Regions from separate parts of the Neorhizobium sp. P1_A6 genome, predicted to be linked through region 1. Evidence: predicted binding sites of a transcription regulator. Region 1 holds the regulator's gene; each other region holds the start of a gene.
What was found. Region 1 encodes HrcA, which represses chaperone genes, less so after heat shock. Its sites were predicted from a motif close to GTTAGCACTCNCNNNNNGNGAGTGCTAAC; they were not measured.
Positions count from the first base shown of each region.

Region 2: the regulator HrcA is predicted to act here: its motif matches at 1,415-1,443, upstream of groES (co-chaperone GroES).
Region 3: the regulator HrcA is predicted to act here: its motif matches at 3,509-3,537, upstream of groES (co-chaperone GroES).
Region 4: the regulator HrcA is predicted to act here: its motif matches at 1,770-1,798, upstream of groES (co-chaperone GroES).

Region 1 is NZ_JBFTZM010000009.1:82,334-87,878, reverse strand. Features, by position in the region: gene ptsN (PTS IIA-like nitrogen regulatory protein PtsN) at 1-454, shown strand, start outside; gene grpE (nucleotide exchange factor GrpE) at 657-1,298, opposite strand; gene hrcA (heat-inducible transcriptional repressor HrcA) at 1,417-2,496, opposite strand; gene rph (ribonuclease PH) at 2,673-3,389, shown strand; gene AC1D3C_RS18765 (VOC family protein) at 3,408-3,815, shown strand; gene rdgB (RdgB/HAM1 family non-canonical purine NTP pyrophosphatase) at 3,824-4,468, shown strand; gene hemW (radical SAM family heme chaperone HemW) at 4,475-5,545, shown strand, end outside.
Region 2 is NZ_JBFTZM010000002.1:48,509-54,053, forward strand. Features, by position in the region: gene AC1D3C_RS04320 (NAD(P)/FAD-dependent oxidoreductase) at 1-537, shown strand, start outside; gene AC1D3C_RS04325 (J domain-containing protein) at 705-1,313, shown strand; gene groES (co-chaperone GroES) at 1,496-1,792, shown strand; gene groL (chaperonin GroEL) at 1,859-3,493, shown strand; gene AC1D3C_RS04340 (sulfite exporter TauE/SafE family protein) at 3,618-4,412, opposite strand; gene AC1D3C_RS04345 (MBL fold metallo-hydrolase) at 4,420-5,295, opposite strand; gene AC1D3C_RS04350 (aminotransferase class V-fold PLP-dependent enzyme) at 5,282-5,545, opposite strand, start outside.
Region 3 is NZ_JBFTZM010000002.1:247,473-253,017, forward strand. Features, by position in the region: gene AC1D3C_RS05290 (glycosyltransferase family 4 protein) at 1-762, opposite strand, end outside; gene AC1D3C_RS05295 (hypothetical protein) at 847-1,269, opposite strand; gene groL (chaperonin GroEL) at 1,370-2,998, opposite strand; gene groES (co-chaperone GroES) at 3,046-3,360, opposite strand; gene AC1D3C_RS05310 (usg protein) at 3,639-3,911, shown strand; gene AC1D3C_RS05315 (hypothetical protein) at 4,012-4,302, shown strand; gene AC1D3C_RS05320 (SMP-30/gluconolactonase/LRE family protein) at 4,326-5,207, opposite strand; gene AC1D3C_RS05325 (NAD-dependent epimerase/dehydratase family protein) at 5,204-5,545, opposite strand, start outside.
Region 4 is NZ_JBFTZM010000008.1:211,581-217,125, reverse strand. Features, by position in the region: gene AC1D3C_RS18030 (bifunctional riboflavin kinase/FAD synthetase) at 1-512, opposite strand, end outside; gene AC1D3C_RS18025 (TIGR01459 family HAD-type hydrolase) at 552-1,400, opposite strand; gene groES (co-chaperone GroES) at 1,853-2,149, shown strand; gene groL (chaperonin GroEL) at 2,209-3,852, shown strand; gene clpB (ATP-dependent chaperone ClpB) at 4,140-5,545, opposite strand, start outside.

The sequences.
Region 1 (5,545 bases):
AGATTTGCTGCAGCAAGATGCGATTATTCCTGCCCTAAAGGTAAACTCCAAAAAGCAGCTATTGCAGGAGCTGGCGGCCAAGGCTTCCAAGTTGACGGGCGTGAGCGAACGAGAAATCTTCGACATCATCCTGCAGCGCGAGCGGCTCGGTTCCACCGGCGTCGGCCACGGCATCGCCATCCCGCACGGCAAGCTCAACAGCATCTCGTCGATCAAGGGTATTTTCGCGCGTCTTGAAGCGCCGGTCGATTTCGAAGCGCTCGACGACGAGCCGGTCGATCTGGTGTTCCTGCTGCTGGCACCCGAAGGCGCCGGCGCCGATCACCTGAAGGCCCTGTCGCGCATCGCCCGCGTCCTGCGCGACCAGGATCTCGTCGCCAAGCTGCGCAAAACCGATTCCGCTTCGGCGATCTATGCATTCCTCAATGAGGAACAGGCCAACCACGCCGCCTGACGGCATATACATTCGTGGGGACGAAACGAACCGCTCGGCTGCTGACAAAGCGCCGGGCGGTTTTGTTTTTGAGCCGCATTTCGCGGGGATTATGCGTGGAAACTCAACGGATCAGGAACAATCGCCAGTCCGACGAGCAAACACCAACGGGAGTGTCCGGGCTGAAATGAGAAGCAGGCTTATCGCCTGCTCCTCAAAGACTTCAGGCGCTTTTCTCACCAGCGGCTTCTGCAGAGGCTTCCGCCTTCGGTCCACCTTTTGCGACACCGACCATAGCGGGCCGCAGCACGCGTTCACCGATCGTGAAACCGGCCTGGACGACCTGGACGACGGTATTGTTCGGGACAGCAGGGTTCGGGATTTCGAACATAGCCTGGTGGAAGTTCGGGTCGAACTTCTGGCCTTCAGGATCGATCTTCTTCACGCCGTGGCGCTCCAGAGCGGACAGCATCGAGCGTTCAGTCATCTCGACGCCCTCCAGGAGCGTGGTCAGCGAGGCATCTGCCGTGGCGCGCATTTCGGTCGGCACGGCGTCCAGCGCCCGGCGCAGGTTGTCCGAAACGGCGAGCATGTCGCGTGCAAAGCCGGCCGCCGCATAGGACTTAGCGTCCTTGATTTCGCGTTCGGTGCGGCGGCGCAAGTTATCCATCTCAGCGGCAAGCCGCAGGAAGCGGTCGCGCAACTCGTTGTTTTCGGCCTTCAGCAATTCCAGCGGATCAGGTTCGGCGGCAGGCGCCTCGGCATTCTTCTGGTTGGCCGCGTCCTCAAGAGCAGATGCTACGGCTTCCGCGGCGTTCTCCGCGGCAGTTGCGTCAGGTCCGTTCTTGTTGGTTTCGTCGGTCATGACGGTCTCCGGTTATTCTTGACTTCGATTTACGGGCTTGGATTTGTGCCCGATATCGAGGTTTAAGGTGGAAAAATCAAGGCTTGCTGGGAAACTTGGGCCGGTCCGGCCGCAAAATTCAGCGCGACAGCCTGGCAAGCAGCTGCGCGGTGTAATCCACCATCGGCACGATGCGGGAATAATTGAGCCGCGTCGGCCCGATGACACCGACGGCACCGACGATGCGGTCCTCGCCGTCGCGATAAGGCGCCACGATGAGCGACGAGCCGGAAAGCGAAAACAGCTTGTTTTCCGAGCCGATGAAGATCCGGACGCCCGGCCCCTTTTCGGCGAGATCAAGAATCTCGATCAGACTGTCCTTCTTTTCGAGATCGTCGAAAAGCAGCCGCAAACGATCGAGATCGGCAACATCCGCCAGGCCTTCGAGCAGATTGGCCCGGCCGCGGACGATCAGCTGGGTCGGCTTTCCTTCCTCGCTGTCGCCGGACCAGACCGCCAGACCGCGCTCGACCAGTTCCTGCGAGAGCGCATAAAGCTCGCCCTGGACCTGGTCCTTGAGGGTCTTCAGCTGGCCACGCAGTTCCGGCAGCGTCTGGCCGCTCAGGTGGGCATTGAGGAAATTCGCCGCCTCGGTCAGCTGCGACGAGGTCACGCCGGCGGGCAATTCGATGATGCGGTTTTCGACCTGGTTGTGATCGCCGACCAGCACGGCGAGCGCCTTGGTCGGCTCCAGGCGGATAAACTCGACATGCTTGAGAACCGGATCGCTCTTGGTGGTGATGACGATGCCGGCGCCGCGCGAGACCCCCGACAACATGCGGCTAGCCTCCGCCATCAGGCTTTCCATCGGCTGATCTCGGTCGGCCGGGCGGATCTGCCGATCGATATTGGCACGTTCCTCGGCCGACAGGTCCCCGACCTGCATGAAGGCGTCAACGAAAAACCGGAGCCCCGACTGGGTCGGCAGGCGACCGGCGCTGATATGCGGGGAATAGATGAGGCCGAGCTCCTCGAGATCGCTCATCACATTGCGCACCGAAGCCGGCGACAAAGAGATGGGCAGCAGCCGCGAAAGATTGCGGGAGCCTAGCGGCTCACCGTTTTCCAGGTAGCTTTCCACGATGCGGCGGAAAATTTCGCGCGAACGGTCATCGAGCACAGAGCCGCTGTCCCTACCCGTCGATGCCGAAAATCCCATCTAGACCGTCACCGTTCCGTTGATCATTCGACAAAATATAGTCATTCGACGCGCCTTCTCCAAAGGGAAAATTGCGCCAGCCACGATCATTCGCTTGCACACTCATCAGGGCTTTTTCTTTGCAAAAGCTCGGCCGGGGCCGTAGAAGGCGGAAACAGAAATCCAGGGAGTGAAGCATGCGGCCTTCAGGCAGACAGTTGAACCAGATGCGCAAGGTCTCGTTCGAGCGCAATTTCTCCAAGCACGCGGAAGGTTCCTGCCTCGTGAAGTTCGGCGACACGCATGTGCTCTGCACCGCGAGTCTTGAAGAAAAGACGCCGCCGTGGCTGCGCAACAGCGGCAAAGGCTGGGTGACGGCCGAATACGGCATGCTGCCGCGCGCCACCGGCGACCGCATGAAGCGCGAAGCCGCTAGCGGCAAGCAGGGCGGCCGCACCCAGGAAATCCAGCGCCTGATCGGTCGGTCCTTGCGCGCCGTCATCGATCTCGAAGCACTCGGCGAAAAGCAGATCACCATCGACTGCGACGTCATCCAGGCGGATGGCGGCACCCGCACCGCCTCGATCACCGGTGGCTGGATTGCGCTCTACGACTGCCTGAAGTGGATGGAAGCCCGCTCGATGACCAAGGTCGACAAGGTGCTGAAGGACCATGTCGCGGCGATCTCATGCGGCATCTTTGCCGGCCAGCCGGTAATCGACCTCGACTATATCGAGGATTCGGCTGCCGAGACGGACGCCAATTTCGTCATGACCGGTTCCGGCGGCATCGTCGAGGTGCAGGGTACGGCGGAAGGCAAGCCCTTCAGCCAGGAGGAGTTCCTGAAGCTGCTGGCGCTCGCTCAGGACGGCACCCAGGAACTGGTGGCGATGCAGAAGCAGGCGATTGCCTGAACCTGAAAGAGGTGCGGTTTGATTGAAGGCATTCTCGAAACCGCGCTCTACGCCGACGATCTCGATGCCGCCGAAGCGTTCTACGGCGGCATTCTCGGCCTTGAGAAGGTGCTGCGCGCTGGTACCAGACATGTGTTCTTCCGTTGTGGGCCGGGGATCCTGCTGATCTTCAATCCGGCTGAGACGATCAAGCCACCGCCCGCCGATGCGCTGCCCGTACCGCCACATGGCGCGACGGGACCGGGACATGTCTGCTTTCGCATGACGGGCGACGCGATTGACTTGATCAGGGAAAAGCTCAACAAGGCAGGGATTGCCATCGAAAGCGATTTCCGCTGGCCGAACGGTGCCCGCTCAATCTATTTCCGCGATCCGGCCGGCAACAGCCTGGAATGCGCAGAGCCCAGGCTCTGGAATATCGAATAGGAATTATCATGCGCAAGCTCGATACCAAGACGATCGTGGTCGCCAGCCACAATGCCGGAAAGATCCGCGAAATCGCCGAACTGATCGGCCCCTTCGGTTTCTCGGCCAAATCCGCCGCCGAATTGCAATTCGAAGAGCCGGACGAGACGGGCACGACATTCGAAGAAAATGCCGCGATCAAGGCACTCGCCTCCGCCAGGGCCTCCGGCCTGCCCGCACTGTCTGACGATTCCGGTATTGTCATCGACGCGCTCGACGGCGCGCCGGGTGTCTACACCGCCAACTGGGCGGAACGTGAGGATGGCAGCCGCGATTTTCAGATGGCGATGGAAAAGGTCGAGAAGGCGCTCGAAGAACGCGGCGCGACCAAGCCGGAACAGCGCGGTTGCCGCTTTGTCAGCGTTCTCTGTCTCGCATGGCCTGACGGACACACGGAAATGTTCCGGGGCGAAGTGGAAGGCACCGTAGTGTGGCCGCCGCGCGGCACCCAGGGTTTTGGTTATGACCCGGTCTTCCAACCGGAAGGCTATGATATTACCTTCGGTGAAATGAGTAGTGATCAGAAACACGGCTGGAAACCTGGCGAACCGGAAGCGCTTTCGCATCGCGCCCGCGCCTTCAAGCGTTTCGTCGAAACCTGCCTGGAGGCTTGAGGCATTTTGAACTCAGCCGCTCCTCTTCTGCGCGACACGCTTCTGCCCGATACCGGCGAGCCGGGTTTTGGCGTCTATGTGCATTGGCCATTCTGTGCGGCCAAGTGCCCCTATTGCGACTTCAACAGCCATGTACGCCATCAGCCCGTGGACCAGCCGCGTTTCACCGCCGCCTTCCTGAAGGAGATGGAAGTGATGCGACGGATGAGCGGGCCGAAAACCGTCACCAGTATTTTCCTCGGCGGCGGCACGCCGTCTCTGATGGACCCCGCCACGGTCTCGGCGATCCTCGACGGCATTGCCAGGCATTGGCATGTGCCCGACGGCATCGAGATCACCATGGAAGCCAACCCTTCGAGCGTCGAGGCGACACGCTTCCGCGGCTATCGGGCCGCCGGCGTCAACCGCGTCTCGCTCGGCGTCCAGGCGCTCAACGATCCGGACCTCAAATTCCTCGGTCGGCTGCATGACGTTGCCGATGCGCTGAAGGCCATCAAACTGGCGCGGGAGATCTTTCCGCGCATGTCCTTCGATCTCATCTATGCCCGGCCGAAACAGACGGTCGAGGCCTGGGAAGCGGAGCTGAAGGAAGCGGTTTCCTACGCGGTCGACCATTTGTCGCTCTACCAGCTCACCATCGAGGAAGGCACGCCCTTCTATGGCCTGCACAAGGCCGGCAAGCTGATCGTGCCGGATGACGACCAGTCGGCTGCCCTCTACGAGGCGACCCAACAGATTACCGAGGGGTTCGGCATGCCAGCCTACGAGGTTTCCAACCACGCCCGCCCCGGTGCCGAAAGCCGCCATAACCTGACCTATTGGCGCTACGGCGACTATGCAGGCATCGGACCCGGCGCCCACGGTCGGCTGATGCGTGGCAGAAACAAGATCGCGACCTCCACCGAACGTCGTCCGGAAACCTGGCTGGAACAGGTGGAACGCGTCGGCCACGGCATGCTGGACGAAGAAATCCTTGGCTTCGAAGAACAGGCCGACGAATTGCTGCTGATGGGCCTGCGCCTGCGGGAAGGCGTCGATCTCGCCCGCTGGCAGCAGCTTTCCGGCCGGGACCCCGAC
Region 2 (5,545 bases), on a different contig from region 1:
GGCACCGTGACGTGCGACAAGGCCGTCATCGCTGCCGGGATACATTCGAAAAATCTAGCAGGGCTGGCCGGTGACACAATCCCGATGCAGAGCGAGCGCGGCTACCACGTAGTCATTCCCTATCATCTGGCGAAGGGGGAGATGCCGATCATGCCGAGCGACGGCAAGATGGGCAACAATCCGAGCCTTGCCGGACTTCGTATTGCCGGACAGGTCGAGCTGGCAAGCGTTGAGGAAAGACCGGACTGGACCCGCGCCGAAATCCTGCTGAAACACGCCAGAGGAACCTATCCGGCACTGTCGGGTCTAGCCGAAGGAAAGACTATCGATCGGTGGATGGGGCATCGGCCCTCGACTGCGGACGGCCTTCCGGTGATCGGTTTTTCGAAGTCTTCCGAAGACATCGTTCACGCGTTTGGCCACGGTCACGTCGGCCTTGCAGCCGGACCGGTCAGCGGCGCGCTTGTTGCAGGCCTGATCGCTGGGCGCCAATGTGCCATCGATCTATCCGCGCTGTCCGCCGCCCGTTTTCGCTAATCCGCAATCCGCAGGATCGTGTCGGAGAACATCATGCGGCTGAAACGGCCCAAATCCCTGCTTTCAGTCGCTTCGACGACATCCGGCGATCCCCCCAGTTCGAAAATCTATGTGGTTGGGCGATCCATATTCGTTGCCGAGAGGATTGGCCGGTCGTATAAGGCGCGATGACGTCTGATTCAAAGATATTTGTTGGCCTGCGGTCGACCCGCAAAAAACCGGCCCCGGACCACGAACCAAGTCGTGCGAAATGCCAATGGGACGGATGCGAAAAGAATGGCACCCATCGCGCTCCCGTCGGGCGAGATGCTGAAGGGCTGTATCTGCTGTTCTGCCCCGAGCATGTAAGGGAATACGGCAAAGGTTATAACTTTGCGCCAAATCTGTCTGACCCTTTAATTAGGCGCTATCAGACGGAAGCAGCAAACGGCAGCCGCCCGACTTGGGGTACTGGTATCAATCGCGCGTCGGAAATGCCGCTCCCCTCGACGGCTCGCTCCGGTTCTGCAAAGGCAACGAACGCACGTAAAAGCGCTGCAGAACGCCAGGCGGCACAAGTGGATCTTCAGCGACGCAAGCTCAAGGTATTGGAGGCCAAGGCTTTCGAGACCCTCGATCTTTCGCCGGATGCAACACCGGAGGAGATCAGAAGCCGCTACAAGCAGAGGCTCAAGATGCACCATCCGGACGCAAACCATGGAGAGCGCAACTCTGAGGACGAGCTTCGGGCGTCGATTGACGCCCATAAGATCCTCAAGCTCAACGGCTTCTGCTAGGGGCGTGGCAAGGGATCTGCGGTAGTCTCGGTGGCAGCGGCGTGTACCTCCGACAAAGGGAGGTGCCACGGATGGCGGATCACAACTAAGGCACGAATCGCTCTAGCACTCTCAGCATAAGAGTGCTAAGGATATCCGATCGGGAACCCGCCATTGGGCTGCGCTCTCGCCAAGGAACCCAAATGAATAATACCATTTTTCGGCCGTTGCACGACCGCGTCGTCGTGCGCCGTATCGAGGCTGAAGCCAAGACCAAGGGCGGGATCATCATTCCCGATACCGCCAAGGAAAAGCCGCAGGAAGGCGAGATCGTCGCCGTCGGCACCGGAGCACGTGACGAGAGCGGCAAGATCGTTCCCCTCGACGTCAAGGCTGGCGACCGCATCCTGTTCGGCAAATGGTCCGGCACCGAGATCAAGTTCAACGGCGAAGACCTGTTGATCATGAAGGAAGCAGACGTCATGGGCGTCATCGCCTGATTTTCGGGCGCTTCTTTATTTCCTTTTGATGACGACTATGGGGCCAATGGCCCGGGAGTTATTGCCATGTCTGCCAAACAGATCAAATTCGGCCGTGATGCACGCGAAAAGCTGCTGCGCGGCGTCGACATTCTTGCCGATGCAGTCAAGGTCACGCTCGGTCCGAAGGGCCGCAACGTGGTGATCGACAAATCCTACGGCGCACCGCGCATCACCAAGGACGGCGTTGCCGTCGCCAAGGAAATCGAACTTGACGACAAGTTCGAAAACATGGGCGCCCAGATGGTCCGCGAAGTCGCTTCGAAGACCAACGACGTCGCCGGCGACGGCACCACGACTGCAACCGTTCTCGCCCAGGCGATCGTTCGCGAAGGCGGCAAGGCTGTTGCAGCCGGCATGAATCCGATGGATCTCAAGCGCGGCATCGATCTTGCTGTCACCGCCGTCGTCAAGGACCTGCTTGCCAAGGCAAAGAAGATCAATACCTCGGAAGAGATTGCCCAGGTCGGCACCATCTCGGCCAATGGCGAGAAGGAAATCGGCCAGTATATCGCCGACGCGATGCAGAAGGTCGGCAACGAAGGCGTCATCACGGTTGAAGAAGCCAAGACCGCCGAAACCGAGCTCGAAGTCGTCGAAGGCATGCAGTTCGACCGCGGTTACCTGTCGCCCTATTTCGTCACCAACGCCGAAAAGATGGTGGCTGAGCTGGAAGATGCCTATGTGCTGCTGCACGAAAAGAAGCTCTCCAACCTGCAGGCCATGCTTCCTATCCTGGAAGCCGTCGTCCAGAGCGGCAAGCCGCTGCTGATCATTTCCGAGGACGTCGAAGGCGAGGCTCTTGCAACGCTCGTCGTCAACAAGCTGCGTGGCGGTCTCAAGATCGCTGCCGTCAAGGCTCCGGGTTTCGGCGACCGCCGCAAGGCCATGCTGGAGGATCTGGCGATCCTGACGGGCGGCACCGTCATCTCCGAAGACCTCGGCATCAAGCTTGAAAACGTGACGCTCGAGATGCTCGGCCGCGCCAAGAAGGTCTCGATCACCAAGGAGAATACTACCGTCGTCGATGGTGCGGGGACCAAGGCGGATATTGACGGACGCATCGGCCAGATCAAGGCTCAGATCGAGGAAACCACTTCGGACTACGACCGCGAAAAGCTGCAGGAGCGTCTGGCCAAGCTGGCCGGCGGCGTTGCCGTGATCCGCGTCGGCGGCTCGACGGAAGTCGAAGTCAAGGAGAAGAAGGACCGTATCGACGACGCCCTCAACGCGACGCGTGCAGCGGTCGAAGAAGGTATCGTGCCTGGCGGGGGGACAGCCCTTCTTCGCGCCTCCATCCTTCTGAACATCAAGGGCGAGAATGAGGATCAGAATGCCGGGATCAGCATCATCCGCAAGGCTCTGCAGTCTCTGGTTCGTCAGATTGCCGAGAATGCCGGTGACGAAGGTTCGATCGTGGTTGGCAAGATCCTGGAAAGCAACACCGACAACTACGGCTACAACGCCCAGACCGGCGAATTTGGCGATATGATCGCCATGGGCATCGTCGATCCGGTCAAGGTGGTTCGCACGGCTCTGCAGAACGCGGCTTCGGTTGCCGGTCTGCTGGTGACGACGGAAGCCATGATCGCCGATCTGCCGAAGAAGGATGCTGCCGGCGGCGGCATGCCTGACATGGGCGGCATGGGCGGCATGATGTAAACGGTTCCCAATCGGGAACTCGAATAAACCGTTTGCGGTGAAGGGCTCCGATCGATCGGGGCCCTTTTGTCATATGCTGGCTACGTCTCGCTTCCACAATTCCCCGCTACCTGAGGTTTTGCGATCATCTTGTCCAAGGCAGTGCAGCGTAGCTTCGCCACAGCACATAGAGGCTGACGGAAAAGATGATCCATCGGAAGAGCTGCGCCAGCGTATTACGATGCGTAGAGAGCCGCGTAGCGGTTATGGTGCCGAGCGTCCCGCCACCAACGCCGCCAGCAATGAAATATCCCGCGACCTGCCAGTCCACCAGCCCGGACAAGGCGTAGTTGGCCGCTGTCGTGAGGCCGAACGTGCCGACGGCGAGGAGAGACGAACCGACCGCGTTGATCAGCGGCATGCCGGTAGAGAACAGCAGTCCCGGCACGATCAGGAAGCCACCGCCGATGCCGAAGAAACCGGAACAGAGGCCGGTCAGCAAGGCAACCAGGCTGGTCTTTCCATGGGTGCGGACCGTCAGGGATTGCGGCGTAATGCCGATCTGGCTGCGTGTCTTGCTCATGACGAAGCTGACGAACATCATCAGCAGTCCGAACATGAAGAGAAGGTCCTGACCCTCGACGACCTTGCCGAGACTGGAGCCGAAATAGGCGCCGAGCGACCCGGCGATGGTGAAGATCAAGGCGCATCGCCACCAGACATGGCCGCGAACCGCATGGCCCACGAGATTGAGATAGGCATTGACGGAGACGGCGAGCGCGCCGGTGCCGATCGCAGTATGCACGTCTTTGACGCCAACGACATAGATCAGCAGCGGCGTCGCGAGGATCGAGCCGCCTCCGCCGATCAAGCCGAGGGTGAAACCGATCAGCGATCCTGAGCCGATCGCAAGCAAGACCTGCTCGATTGATCCATCCATGCGGCCGTCAATTCCAGACCGAACGGGGAAACGCGTCGAGCGGAATCTTCAGGTAACGGCACCCGTTGTCTTCGGCCGGCGGCAGTTCGCCACCGCGAATGTTTACCTGCAGCGCGTGCAGGATCAGCTTCGGCATCGGCAAGGTTCTGTCGCGGGCCTCCCTCAGATCGACAAAATCCAGCTGCGACCTGCCGGCGACATGCGGGTTGTCGGCTTTCTGCTGCGCGACCGAACTTTGCCATAAGGCTTCGCGGCCACCCTGCCGGTAGTCATGACCCGTGAAGAGGCGAGTTTCGTCGGGCAGCGACAGGATTGCCTGGATCGACGTCCAAAGGTTAGCGGCGCTACCGCCGGGGAAATCGGCGCGGGCGGAGCCGGTGTCGGGCATGAACAGCGTATCATGAATGAAGGCGGCATCGCCGACGACATAGGTGATCGAGGCGAGCGTGTGTCCGGGCGAATACATCACCCGTGCTTCGAGCTCGCCGATCGTGAAGGTCTCTCCGTCCCGCAACAGCTGGTCCCATTGGGAGCCGTCGCAGGCGAGATCCGGCCAGTTGTAGATCTGTCGCCAGATTTTCTGCACCGCCATCACATGCTCGCCGATCGCGGTCGGCGCGCCGGTCCTCGCCTTGAGGTAACGTGCTGCCGAGAAATGATCGGCGTGCGGATGCGTGTCGAGGATCCATTCCACCGTCAGCCCGCGAGAGGCGACGTGGTCGAGGATCGCATCGGCATTCAACGTTGCTGTGGAGCCGGATTTCTCGTCGAAATCGAGGACCGGATCGACGATCGCGCATTTGCGCGTCATCGGGTCCGATACGACATATTGAATGCTGCCCGTCCGCGCATCGTAGAAAGCGGCAACATCAGGCTTGTGCATAGGTCAGGCCCTCTTCGGTCTCCATGCGCGGAAAGAAGATCGCTCGTGCCGGGTCGAAATCGTAGTCGGCTTCGAACATCGGCGCGTCTGCCGCAAGCTGCGCCACGGACTCGATGATGAACCGCACCTTATCATCCGAAAGCAGGACACTGAAGTTCAACCGCGTGAAACCCGGCTTTCTGATTTCGTCGCCGGCGAGAATGGCCTGGCGCATCTCTTCGGATTGCTTGGCATCGATTGACAACAGCCG
Region 3 (5,545 bases), on a different contig from region 1:
GATCGGGAAAAGCAGCGCGCCGGCATTGCCGAGGAAATCGGCCTTCTGGTGCTCGTTGATCTCGCCGATGAATTCGACATTCGGATGGCTCTTGACCATCGGCTCGATCACCGTCTCCCAATAGGCCTTGTCGGCATTGTCGATCTTGGCCGCGATCTTCAGCGGCATGCCGACCTTTGCCGCGATCTCGATTGCGCGGTCCGGCCGCTTCTCCGGCGAAATACGTCCGAGGAAAGCGAGGTAGTTGCCTTTCGCTATTGCAGTGAACGGCAGGAGATCGGCGGGTAGACCGTTGTAGACGGTTCCGGACCACTTGACCGGCGGCATCGGGCGGCGCTGGTCGTCGGAGATCGAGACCAGCGGAATTTCGGGAAAGGCCTGATAAAAAGGATGCAGGTCCGGCAGGTCGAGGCGACCATGCAAGGTGGTCACCGTGCGGTCGGCAAAATTTCGGACCAGCGGGAAATGCAACAGGTCGATATGGAAATGCAGGATATCGAATTCGCGCGCCCGGCGGCGGACTTCCTCCAGCATGACGATCTGATGCGGCAGGTGGTCCCTGACGGCCGGGTTGAGCCGCAATGCGACCTGCGAACACGCCACCAGCTTCGCGTCGGTAACGGAATCACCGCTTGCAAAGAGAGTGACGTCATGGCCCTGGGCGACAAGTTCTTCGGTGAGATAAGAAACAATGCGTTCGGTTCCCCCGTAGAGCTTGGGCGGAACACTTTCAGCAAGCGGTGCGATCTGAGCGATCTTCATCGGCAAAACCTCCTCGTGAGAGCAAAGAGTCGTCGGCAAAAATCATGTCCGCGCCCGTCAGGACAGCACGCGGGGTCGAAGTCTTCAGGTTTCAAACAACTGGCGGCGACGTCCGTTCCAGTAGCTGCACAGGCCGAAACGGTCGCGAAGCCGTCTGTTTCGTCGCTTTCTGCGGTCGCTTCTGCCCGTTTCCAATAGAACTGGCAGGGTCGGCGCGGGGAGAGGATCGCTGCCGCCGTCGAGCGCTTTCAGAGCCTCCAGGATTTCGTCATAAGTGACGATGTTGTCCATGCCCGGATAACGGCGCAAGGCAGGCATGGATTCAATAGCGGATATGTCGGAAGCCCATGAGGCGAGGATCGCCCGCTTCTCGTCCCTGCCGATATGTTCGGCCGCCAGCACGTCCCGCGGGTGATTAAAATGCGAAGCCGGGTGCAGCAGATGCGCGGCGCTGATTGCTTCTACGGCCTGCTCTGGTGCGGTATTGTCGATACTTTCCTTTCTCATCCTGTGACCCCATTGCTGGAGATGGACATTTCGCCCGGTTGTCGATTTGTTGGTTGAACGGGTTGGCCCGCCCTTTGAGAAGGGCGGGCCGGATCATCACTCAGAAGTCCATGCCCGCCCCTGCGGGCATGGCAGGAGCGGTTTCCTTCTTCGGCTTTTCCGCAATCATGGCTTCCGTCGTCACGAGCAGACCAGCCACGGAGGCGGCGTCCTGGAGTGCGGCACGGACGACCTTGGCCGGATCGATGACGCCCTGGGCGTAAAGGTCGCCATATTCGCCGGTCTGGGCGTTCCAGCCGTAGGAGAACTCGCTCTTCTCGCGCAGCTTGCCAACGATCACCGAACCTTCGGCGCCGGCGTTCTGGGCGATCTGGCGAACGGGAGACTCGATGGCACGGCGAACGATCTCGACACCGACGCGCTGATCCTGATTGGCAGTGCTGAGGTTATCGAGTGCCTTGACGGCGCGCAGCAGCGCGACACCGCCGCCGGGCAGGATGCCTTCTTCGACGGCGGCCCGCGTCGCATGCAGTGCGTCGTCAACCCGGTCCTTCTTTTCCTTCACCTCCACTTCCGTCGAGCCGCCGACGCGGATCACGGCAACGCCGCCGGCCAGCTTGGCCAGACGTTCCTGCAGCTTTTCGCGGTCGTAGTCGGACGTGGTTTCCTCGATCTGGGCGCGGATCTGGGTCGTGCGACCGTCGATCTCTGCCTTGGAGCCGGCACCGTCGATGATGGTGGTATTCTCCTTCTCGATCGACACTTTCTTCGCCCGTCCAAGCATGTTCAGCGTGACGTTCTCCAGTTTGATGCCGAGGTCTTCGGAGATGACGGTGCCGCCCGTCAGGATGGCGATGTCTTCGAGCATTGCCTTGCGGCGATCACCGAAGCCCGGAGCCTTGACGGCTGCGATCTTGAGGCCGCCACGCAGCTTGTTGACGACGAGGGTGGCAAGCGCTTCGCCTTCGACGTCTTCAGCGATGATCAGCAGCGGCTTGCCGGACTGAACCACGGCTTCCAGCACCGACAGCATGGATTGCAGGTTGGAGAGCTTCTTCTCGTGGATCAGGATATAGGGATCCTCGAGTTCCACCCGCATCTTGTCCTGGTTGGTGACGAAATAGGGGCTGAGATAACCGCGGTCGAACTGCATGCCTTCGACGACTTCGAGTTCGATTTCGGCAGTCTTGGCTTCTTCAACCGTGATAACGCCTTCGTTGCCGACTTTTTCCATGGCTTCGGCGAGATACCGGCCGATTTCGGCATCGCCATTGGCCGAGATGGTGCCAACCTGCGCGATCTCGGAATTGTTGGAGATCTTGCGTGCATTGGCCTTCAGTTCCTTGACGACCGCATCGACGGCAAGATCGATGCCGCGCTTCAGGTCCATCGGATTCATGCCGGAGGCGACCGCCTTTGCACCTTCCTTGACGATAGCCTGGGCAAGAACGGTCGCGGTCGTCGTGCCGTCGCCGGCCAGATCGTTGGTCTTCGATGCCACCTCGCGCAGCATTTGGGCGCCCATGTTCTCGAACTTGTCGTCCAGTTCGATCTCCTTGGCGACCGACACGCCGTCCTTGGTGATGCGGGGCGCTCCGAAGGACTTGTCGATGACGACGTTGCGGCCCTTGGGCCCAAGCGTCACCTTCACGGCATTGGCCAGGATATCGACCCCACGCAGCATGCGTTCACGGGCATCGGTGTTGAACTTGACTTCTTTCGCAGCCATTTTTCACTCCTCGATTAGGCAGCTTGCTTGATTGATGGACGGTGTTCTCAGGCGGCTTTCTTCTGCTCGGTCTGGGCCTCGATGATGCCCATGACGTCGCTTTCCTTCATGATCAGCAGGTCCTCGCCGTTGATCTTGATCTCGGTGCCGGACCACTTGCCAAACAGGATGCGGTCGCCAACCTTGACATCGAGGGCCTGGACCTGGCCGGCGTCGTTGCGCGCGCCAGGGCCGACGGCGATGACCTCGCCTTCCTGGGGCTTTTCCTTGGCAGTGTCGGGAATGATGATGCCACCCTTGGTCTTTTCCTCGGATTCGACCCGGCGGACGAGAATGCGATCGTGAAGCGGTCGGAACGACATGTTTTCCTCCAATGGACAAACAATGATGACGTTGTTCCCCTGGCCGGACCGGATGACCAGTCCGGGCGGGTGCAAAACCTCGCGCGAGCGTTTTGCGCGAAATGATCTGGTTTGCGGATTTCGGGATTTCAAGAGAGCCCGCGAAAAAATCAGCACTCTTTGGAGATGGCTGCTAAGACGATGGAAAGGAACAACAAACGTGGGCTTGGCGTTTTGAAAATGTTGATGGGCCGCAAAAAAAGCGCCCGCTTCAGACTGGTATGAAACGGAGACGAAGCATGCGATTTTCATCAGATATGGAACGTCAGCTCCACGGCTACGGCCTTACCACTGCTCACATCCTCTACCATATCCCCGATTTCGAATCCGTCCTGCAGACATATGTTTGGCAGGACTACGATCTGGTACCTGATTTCCCTGAGATGCACAGGTTTCTTGATTTCTGGCAGGTCAACCTTGACGGCCCGCTTCACTCCGTGCGTTACACCCACCAGCGCCTGATCGGCCCGCACGAATGGCGCCGTGTGGACGGCGAGTTCAAGCTGCACTAACGACAGCACTTGAACAGAGATTTTTCGCTTCCTAACTCATCGCCAGCCGAGGCTCTCATGAGCTCGTCACCGTCACATTGGCTTTTGAGTGGGTGGCAAAATGGAAGCACAACAAGAAACGATCCGTGATCTCGACGTCGAGGAGCGCGAGGAGATTTCCATCAACCTTGCGCAGGCTCTCCAAGGAACGGCGCGGGAGGCCTGGGCCGAGGGCAACAGGCATTTCGCGATGCTGTCAAACAATATGGCAGAGGCAATCCGGACGAATGCCGATGAGCTCGCGCGTGATGATCCTGAGGGCGCAGAGCGCGTGCTCAAGCAGGCAAAGGCGATGATTTCGCAGTTCAATGCCCAACACCCCTATAGAATGTTAAGCATGGCCGTCCATTGAGCGTGCCGCGATCGGCGACGGGTTCAAATCCTGAAACGGTGGACGGGTGTGCCGCGCACGCCGGCTTCGAAGGCGAAGAGCGTTCCGGGTTCGAACGTGCCGTTGTTGTCGGTGGAGAGGGTGGTGACGTAGATCGTTGCGAGATCCGGCCCGCCGAAACAGGGCATGGTCGGTGATTTCGCCGGCATTTTGTAGATCTCGACGACCTCGCCCTCCGGCGACAGCCGGTTGACGCCGCCCGAGAGGATGCCGGCGATCCAGTAGAAACCATTCGCATCCATGGCGGCGCCATCCGGCCGGCCTTCTTCCGGGGCGAAATCGTGCAGCCGGCGAGGGGGACCGGTGACGCCCTTCTGCGGATCGAAATCGAAGACCTGGGCAAAAAGGCCGCTGCTGTCCGAGTGATACATGGTTCGGCCGTCCGGGCTCCAAGCAAGGCCATTGGAGGTCAGCAGCCCGCCATCGATGATCGTGGTGAAGGAGCCGTCGGGCATGACGCGATAGAGGCGGGCATTGCCGGTCTGCGGGATAGCCTCGTCACGGGTGCCGACCCAGAAGCAGCCGTCGGGGCCGACCTTGCCGTCATTGAGCCGGCTGTCGGGGCGCCCGCCGTCGGGATTGCAGAGCAGCTTCATCGTCCCGGTTTTCGGGTTCAGGAGGTGAACGCCGTTTTCGAGCGCTACGGCGATATCGCCGCTTTCGCAGAGCGCCAGGCAGCCGATCTTGTGCGGCATGTCGTACCGGTCGACCTGTCCGTTGGCGTGCAGGCAGATCGCTGCCGGCGCCAGGATGTCGACCAGCCAGAGATCTCCGGTGCGGTCGTCCCAAGTGGGCGATTCGCCGACCTTCAGCGGAAAGTCGATGACCCGTCGCACCTTCGGGGTGATGATGTCCGGTTTGCTCATGCCCCAGCCTTTCCAGGAACGATCAGGCCGTTTCTGTCGCGCTGCCTGACTTGTCCGTCGTGTTCGGTTTCGCAGAAGCTGCCGCCCTGAAAGAATGCGGCTACTGCACTTTCGGCTATCTGCTCGATACGCAGGTGATCGCGACTATGGTCCTGCGGGCGATAACCGAGGCGCTCGGCAGTTTCGTCGCGCCACCAGCCGGAATCGTTGCGCGAAACGCCGTAGACGACAGCGGCAGCGATTTCCGGGTGGGTAAGGCCGATCCAGACGAGCTGGTAGAGGTCGCGAGGGCTGATCCAGATGGCAGCCGTGCGTTCGCTGTTCGGATAGGCGGCAGC
Region 4 (5,545 bases), on a different contig from region 1:
CGGCTGGACGAGATTACGTCAGCATTCTCGTCGCGAAAGGCATCGACCAGCTGCACGTTGAAACCGTGCTTGGCGCCCGATGCCATCAGGAAGGCCGGACCACCTTTCCTGTCCTTGCCGAAATGAAAGTCGAAGCCGGTGACGACGGCGCTGGCTGCCAGCCAATCCACGAGAATGGTCTGGATGAATTCCTCCGCCGAGCGGGTCGCGAACTCGCGGGTGAAGGGATATTCGATCACCGAGCGGAAACCCATGGCCTCCAGCAGCCGGGCCTTGAGCGGCGCCGGCGTCAAACGGAAGACCGGTTCCTCCGGGCGGAAAACGGTGCGCGGATGCGGCTCGAAGGTCAGCACCAGGGCTGGCACGCCGCGCTGTTCGGCAAGTGCCAGCGCGCGCTCCAATACGCTGCGATGACCGCGATGCACGCCGTCGAAATTGCCGATGGCGATGACGCCGGCCTTCAACTCCTCGGGCAGCGGTTCCTTCTTCTCGTTGCGGTGGAAGACAGTCATGCGCGGATTCCGGTTCAGGCCCAATTCAGGCCCAGGGGGCTATGCGAGGCGCGGCATCCAGTATTTCGGCGCGGCATTTTCCCGCTTCAGCCAGGCGTTGAGGATCGCTTCGTCGGTCTGGCCGTTGACGGTATATTCCGCGACATGGATGCCCCCGCTGATATAAAGCAGGTCGAGGCCGTATGCGAGCGCGCCGCGCACGTCGGTCGGCATGCCGTCGCCGATCGCCAGCACCCGGTTCATCGGGAAATCGCCGCGCACTTCGCGGGCGGCTTCGATCGTCGCCTCGTAGATCGGGCGGTGCGGCTTGCCGGCGACGCGGGTCTTGCCGCCGAACTCTTCGTAGTAGGCCGCGACCGCGCCGGCGCAGGGGATGATCTTATGGCCGCGCTCGACGACGAGATCCGGGTTGGCGCAGATGAAAGGCACGTCGCGCTTGGCAAACGCCATCAACATGTCGGTATAGTCTTCCGGTACTTCCTTCTCGTCGTCGAAGAAACCGGTGCAGACGATGCATTCGGCTTCGTCGGCGGAGACCACCTCGACGCCGAGCCCGTCAAACAGGTTGAGGTCGCGTTCGGGACCGATCAGAAAAACCTTTTTCGGGCCATCGACGATCAGGTGCTGGGTGACGTCGCCCGACGTGACGATCCGGTCATAGGTGCCGTCAGGCACGCCGAGCGTGCGCATCTGCTCGATGACGCCGGGAGCCGTGCGCGGCGAATTGGTGATCAGCACGACGGTGGCGCCGGCTTCGCGGGCCGCAGCGAGCGCCTTGCAGGAATGCTGGAAAGCCTCGACACCGTTGTGAACCACACCCCAGACGTCCGAGAGGACAACGTCGTAGTCGCCGATCACTTCGCTCAGATTGCCGATGCGCTTTGCCATGTAATATTCCCATCTCGCAAGTCCCGGGTCACATGACAAACCCGGTTGAGGATTACAAGAGATAATCGGGAGAAAAACCGCGACGAGATCGCCGACGTCGGCAGGGATAACTCTTCGCACCGGTGCCCGGATCGCCGCCGCGTCGGCGCCATTCTTCCACCAAAGTCCCGTGCAACATGCCGACCTGCCCGAAGGGGTGGCCGAAACGAGAGACCCCGATGTGGCCGCAGACAGCCGGCAATTCCGCGAGACAACAGGCGTTCAGCCAGCATCCGTATCGTTAAGCGTATTTCGTATGAAGTTCCGAGCCGTCTCGAAAATTTTACGGCCGTTCTTGACTCATCCGCCAGCCAGCCCTATTTCGACGCGGCTGGCACTCTCCAACCGGGAGTGCTAACAGCACCGAGATACGGGTTTCACCCGTCCATGTCATTTGATCGAGGGATTAGACAATGGCAAGCACCAATTTCCGCCCCCTTCATGACCGCGTCGTTGTTCGTCGCGTCGAATCCGAAGCCAAGACCAAGGGCGGCATCATCATTCCTGATACCGCCAAGGAAAAGCCGCAGGAAGGCGAAATCGTCGCCGTCGGCACCGGCACCCGCGACGACAAGGGCAACATCACTGCTCTCGACGTCAAGGCTGGCGATCGCGTCCTGTTCGGCAAGTGGTCGGGCACCGAAGTCAAGCTCGATGGCGAAGACCTTCTGATCATGAAGGAATCCGACATCATGGGCATCATCGGCTGATTTCCGGCCGGTTACTCTTCATTCTAAATCGCTGACACCCCTTTTCAGGAGTTATCAAAATGGCAGCCAAAGAAATCAAGTTCGGCCGCACCGCGCGCGAAAAGATGCTGCGCGGCGTCGACATTCTCGCTGACGCAGTCAAGGTAACGCTCGGCCCGAAGGGCCGCAACGTCATCATCGACAAGTCCTTCGGCGCTCCGCGCATCACCAAGGACGGCGTATCGGTCGCCAAGGAAATCGAACTTGACGACAAGTTCGAGAACATGGGCGCCCAGATGGTCCGCGAAGTCGCTTCGAAGACCAACGACATCGCCGGCGACGGCACCACGACTGCTACCGTTCTTGCCCAGGCGATCGTTCGCGAAGGCAACAAGGCCGTTGCAGCCGGCATGAACCCGATGGACCTGAAGCGCGGCATCGACCTCGCAGTGGCAGACGTCGTCAAGGATCTCCAGGCCAAGGCCAAGAAGATCTCGACCTCGGAAGAAGTCGCACAGGTCGGCACGATCTCGGCAAACGGCGACAAGCAGGTCGGTCTCGACATTGCTGAAGCCATGCAGAAGGTCGGCAACGAAGGCGTCATCACCGTCGAAGAAGCCAAGACCGCCGAAACCGAACTCGAAGTCGTCGAAGGCATGCAGTTCGACCGCGGCTACCTCAGCCCCTACTTCGTCACCAACCCGGAAAAGATGGTCGCCGACCTCGACGACGCTTTCATTCTCCTCCACGAGAAGAAGCTCTCGAACCTGCAGGCTATGCTCCCGGTTCTCGAAGCCGTCGTTCAGACCGGCAAGCCGCTCCTGATCATCGCTGAAGACGTCGAAGGCGAAGCTCTTGCAACGCTCGTCGTCAACAAGCTGCGTGGCGGCCTCAAGATCGCTGCCGTCAAGGCTCCGGGCTTCGGCGACCGCCGCAAGGCCATGCTCGAAGACATCGCCATCCTGACGGGCGGCACTGTCATCTCCGAAGACCTCGGCATCAAGCTCGAAAATGTCACGCTCGACATGCTCGGCCGCACCAAGAAGGTCTCGATCTCCAAGGAAAACACCACGATCGTCGACGGCGCCGGCTCCAAGGCCGACATCGAAGGCCGCGTTGGTCAGATCAAGGCTCAGATCGAAGAAACCACTTCGGACTACGACCGCGAAAAGCTGCAGGAACGTCTGGCCAAGCTGGCTGGCGGTGTTGCCGTGATCCGCGTCGGCGGCTCGACGGAAGTCGAAGTCAAGGAAAAGAAGGACCGCATCGACGACGCCCTCAACGCGACGCGCGCTGCTGTTCAGGAAGGCATCGTACCGGGCGGCGGCGTTGCCCTGCTGCGTTCCTCCGTCAAGATCACCGCAAAGGGTGCAAACGACGACCAGGAAGCCGGCATCAACATCGTTCGCCGCGCTCTTCAGTCGCTGGTTCGCCAGATCGCTGAAAACGCTGGTGACGAAGCTTCGATCGTGGTCGGCAAGATCCTCGAAAAGAACGAAGACAACTACGGCTACAACGCCCAGACGTCTGAATATGGCGACATGATCACCATGGGCATCGTCGACCCGCTCAAGGTCGTTCGCACGGCTCTGCAGAATGCAGCTTCGGTTGCTTCGCTGCTGATCACCACCGAAGCCATGATTGCCGAACTTCCGAAGAAGGAATCGGCTGGCGGCGGCATGCCTGGCGGCATGGGCGGAATGGGCGGCATGGACATGATGTGATAGGCGCAAGCCTATCGCGGAAGCCGCCCGTCACCTCACGTGGCTCAGCGCGTCAAGCGCGCTGAACAGGCGGCAAGAAGCAGCCTAGTTTGAAAACGATTTAGGGCTCCGGTTTGACCGGGGCCCTTTCTGTTTGAGGGTCCGCGACCTCACTTCGCGAAACAAACCTGGCCCCGCCGCCCCAGAACACACCCCAATGAAAATGGCCGCACTGTTTCCGGTGCGGCCATTTTTTGACTGAGCTGTTCGACGGCTCACGCTGGGCTGCGGAGCCGCCATTTTGCAGGTTATGCGGCTTCGCTGACCGCCCGCTTGACGCGGAAGAGCAATCGGTCGGAACCGGCACTCACAGCAACGGCCGATCCATCCGGGATCTGGCCGCCGAGGATCTGTTCGGCGAGCGGATCCTGCATGAACTTCTGGATCACCCGCTTCAGCGGACGCGCGCCGTAGACCGGATCGTAGCCCTTGTCGGCCAGCCATTCGCGGGCGTCCGAACCGAGATCGATGCTGATCTTGCGCTCCGCCAGAAGCGACAGCAGCCGCTTCATCTGGATATCGACGATCGCGCCCATCTCGTTGCGCTTCAGGCGATGGAACAGGATGATCTCGTCGACGCGGTTCAAAAACTCGGGCCGGAACGAGGCTTTCACGACGTCCATCACCTGCTCGCGCACGCTTTCGGAATCCTCGCCCTCGCGAAGGGCGGTCAGGTATTCCGCTCCGAGATTGGAGGTCATGATGATCATCGTGTTCTTGAAGTCGACCGTGCGGCCCTGCCCGTCCGTCAGGCGACCGTCGTCGAGCACCTGCAGGAGAACGTTGAACACGTCCGGATGCGCCTTCTCGATCTCGTCGAACAGCACGATCTGGTAGGGTTTGCGCCGCACCGCCTCGGTCAGCGCGCCGCCTTCCTCGTAACCGACATAACCCGGAGGTGCACCGATCAGCCGCGCGACCGAATGCTTCTCCATGTATTCCGACATGTCGAGACGAACCATCGCCGACTCGTCGTCGAACAGGAAGCGGGCCAGCGACTTCGTCAGCTCCGTCTTGCCGACACCGGTCGGGCCAAGGAAGATGAACGAGCCGATCGGCCGGTTCGGATCCTGCAGGCCGGCGCGCGAACGGCGAACCGCACGCGAGACAGCCTGGACCGCATCACCCTGGCCGATGACGGATTTCGCCAGCTCGTCTTCCATGCGCAGCAGCTTGTCGCGCTCGCCTTCCAGCATCTTGTCGACCGGAATGCCGGTCCAGCGCGACACCACATGGGCGATCGCATCCGGGTTCACGACTTCCTGCACCATGGCATTGGTCGAGGTATCCTGGGCTTCGGCGTCCACGAGGCGCTTTTCCAGTTCCGGGATCACGCCATAGGTCAGTTCGCCGGCACGCTGGAACTCGCCCTTGCGCTGGGCAGTCGCCAGTTCGTTGCGGGCTTCGTCGAGCTGCCGCTTCAGGTCCGCGGCAAGGCCGAGCTTCTGCTTTTCCGCCTGCCAGCGGGCCGTCAGCGCATCCGCCTGTTCTTCGAGCGAGGTCACTTCGCCTTCGAGACGCTGCAGCCGATCGGCCGAGGCGCTATCGGTTTCCTTCTTCAGGGCTTCGCGCTCGATCTTCAGCTGCATGATGCGGCGGTCGAGTTCGTCGAGTTCCTCGGGCTTGGAATCCACCTGCATGCGCAGCCGCGATG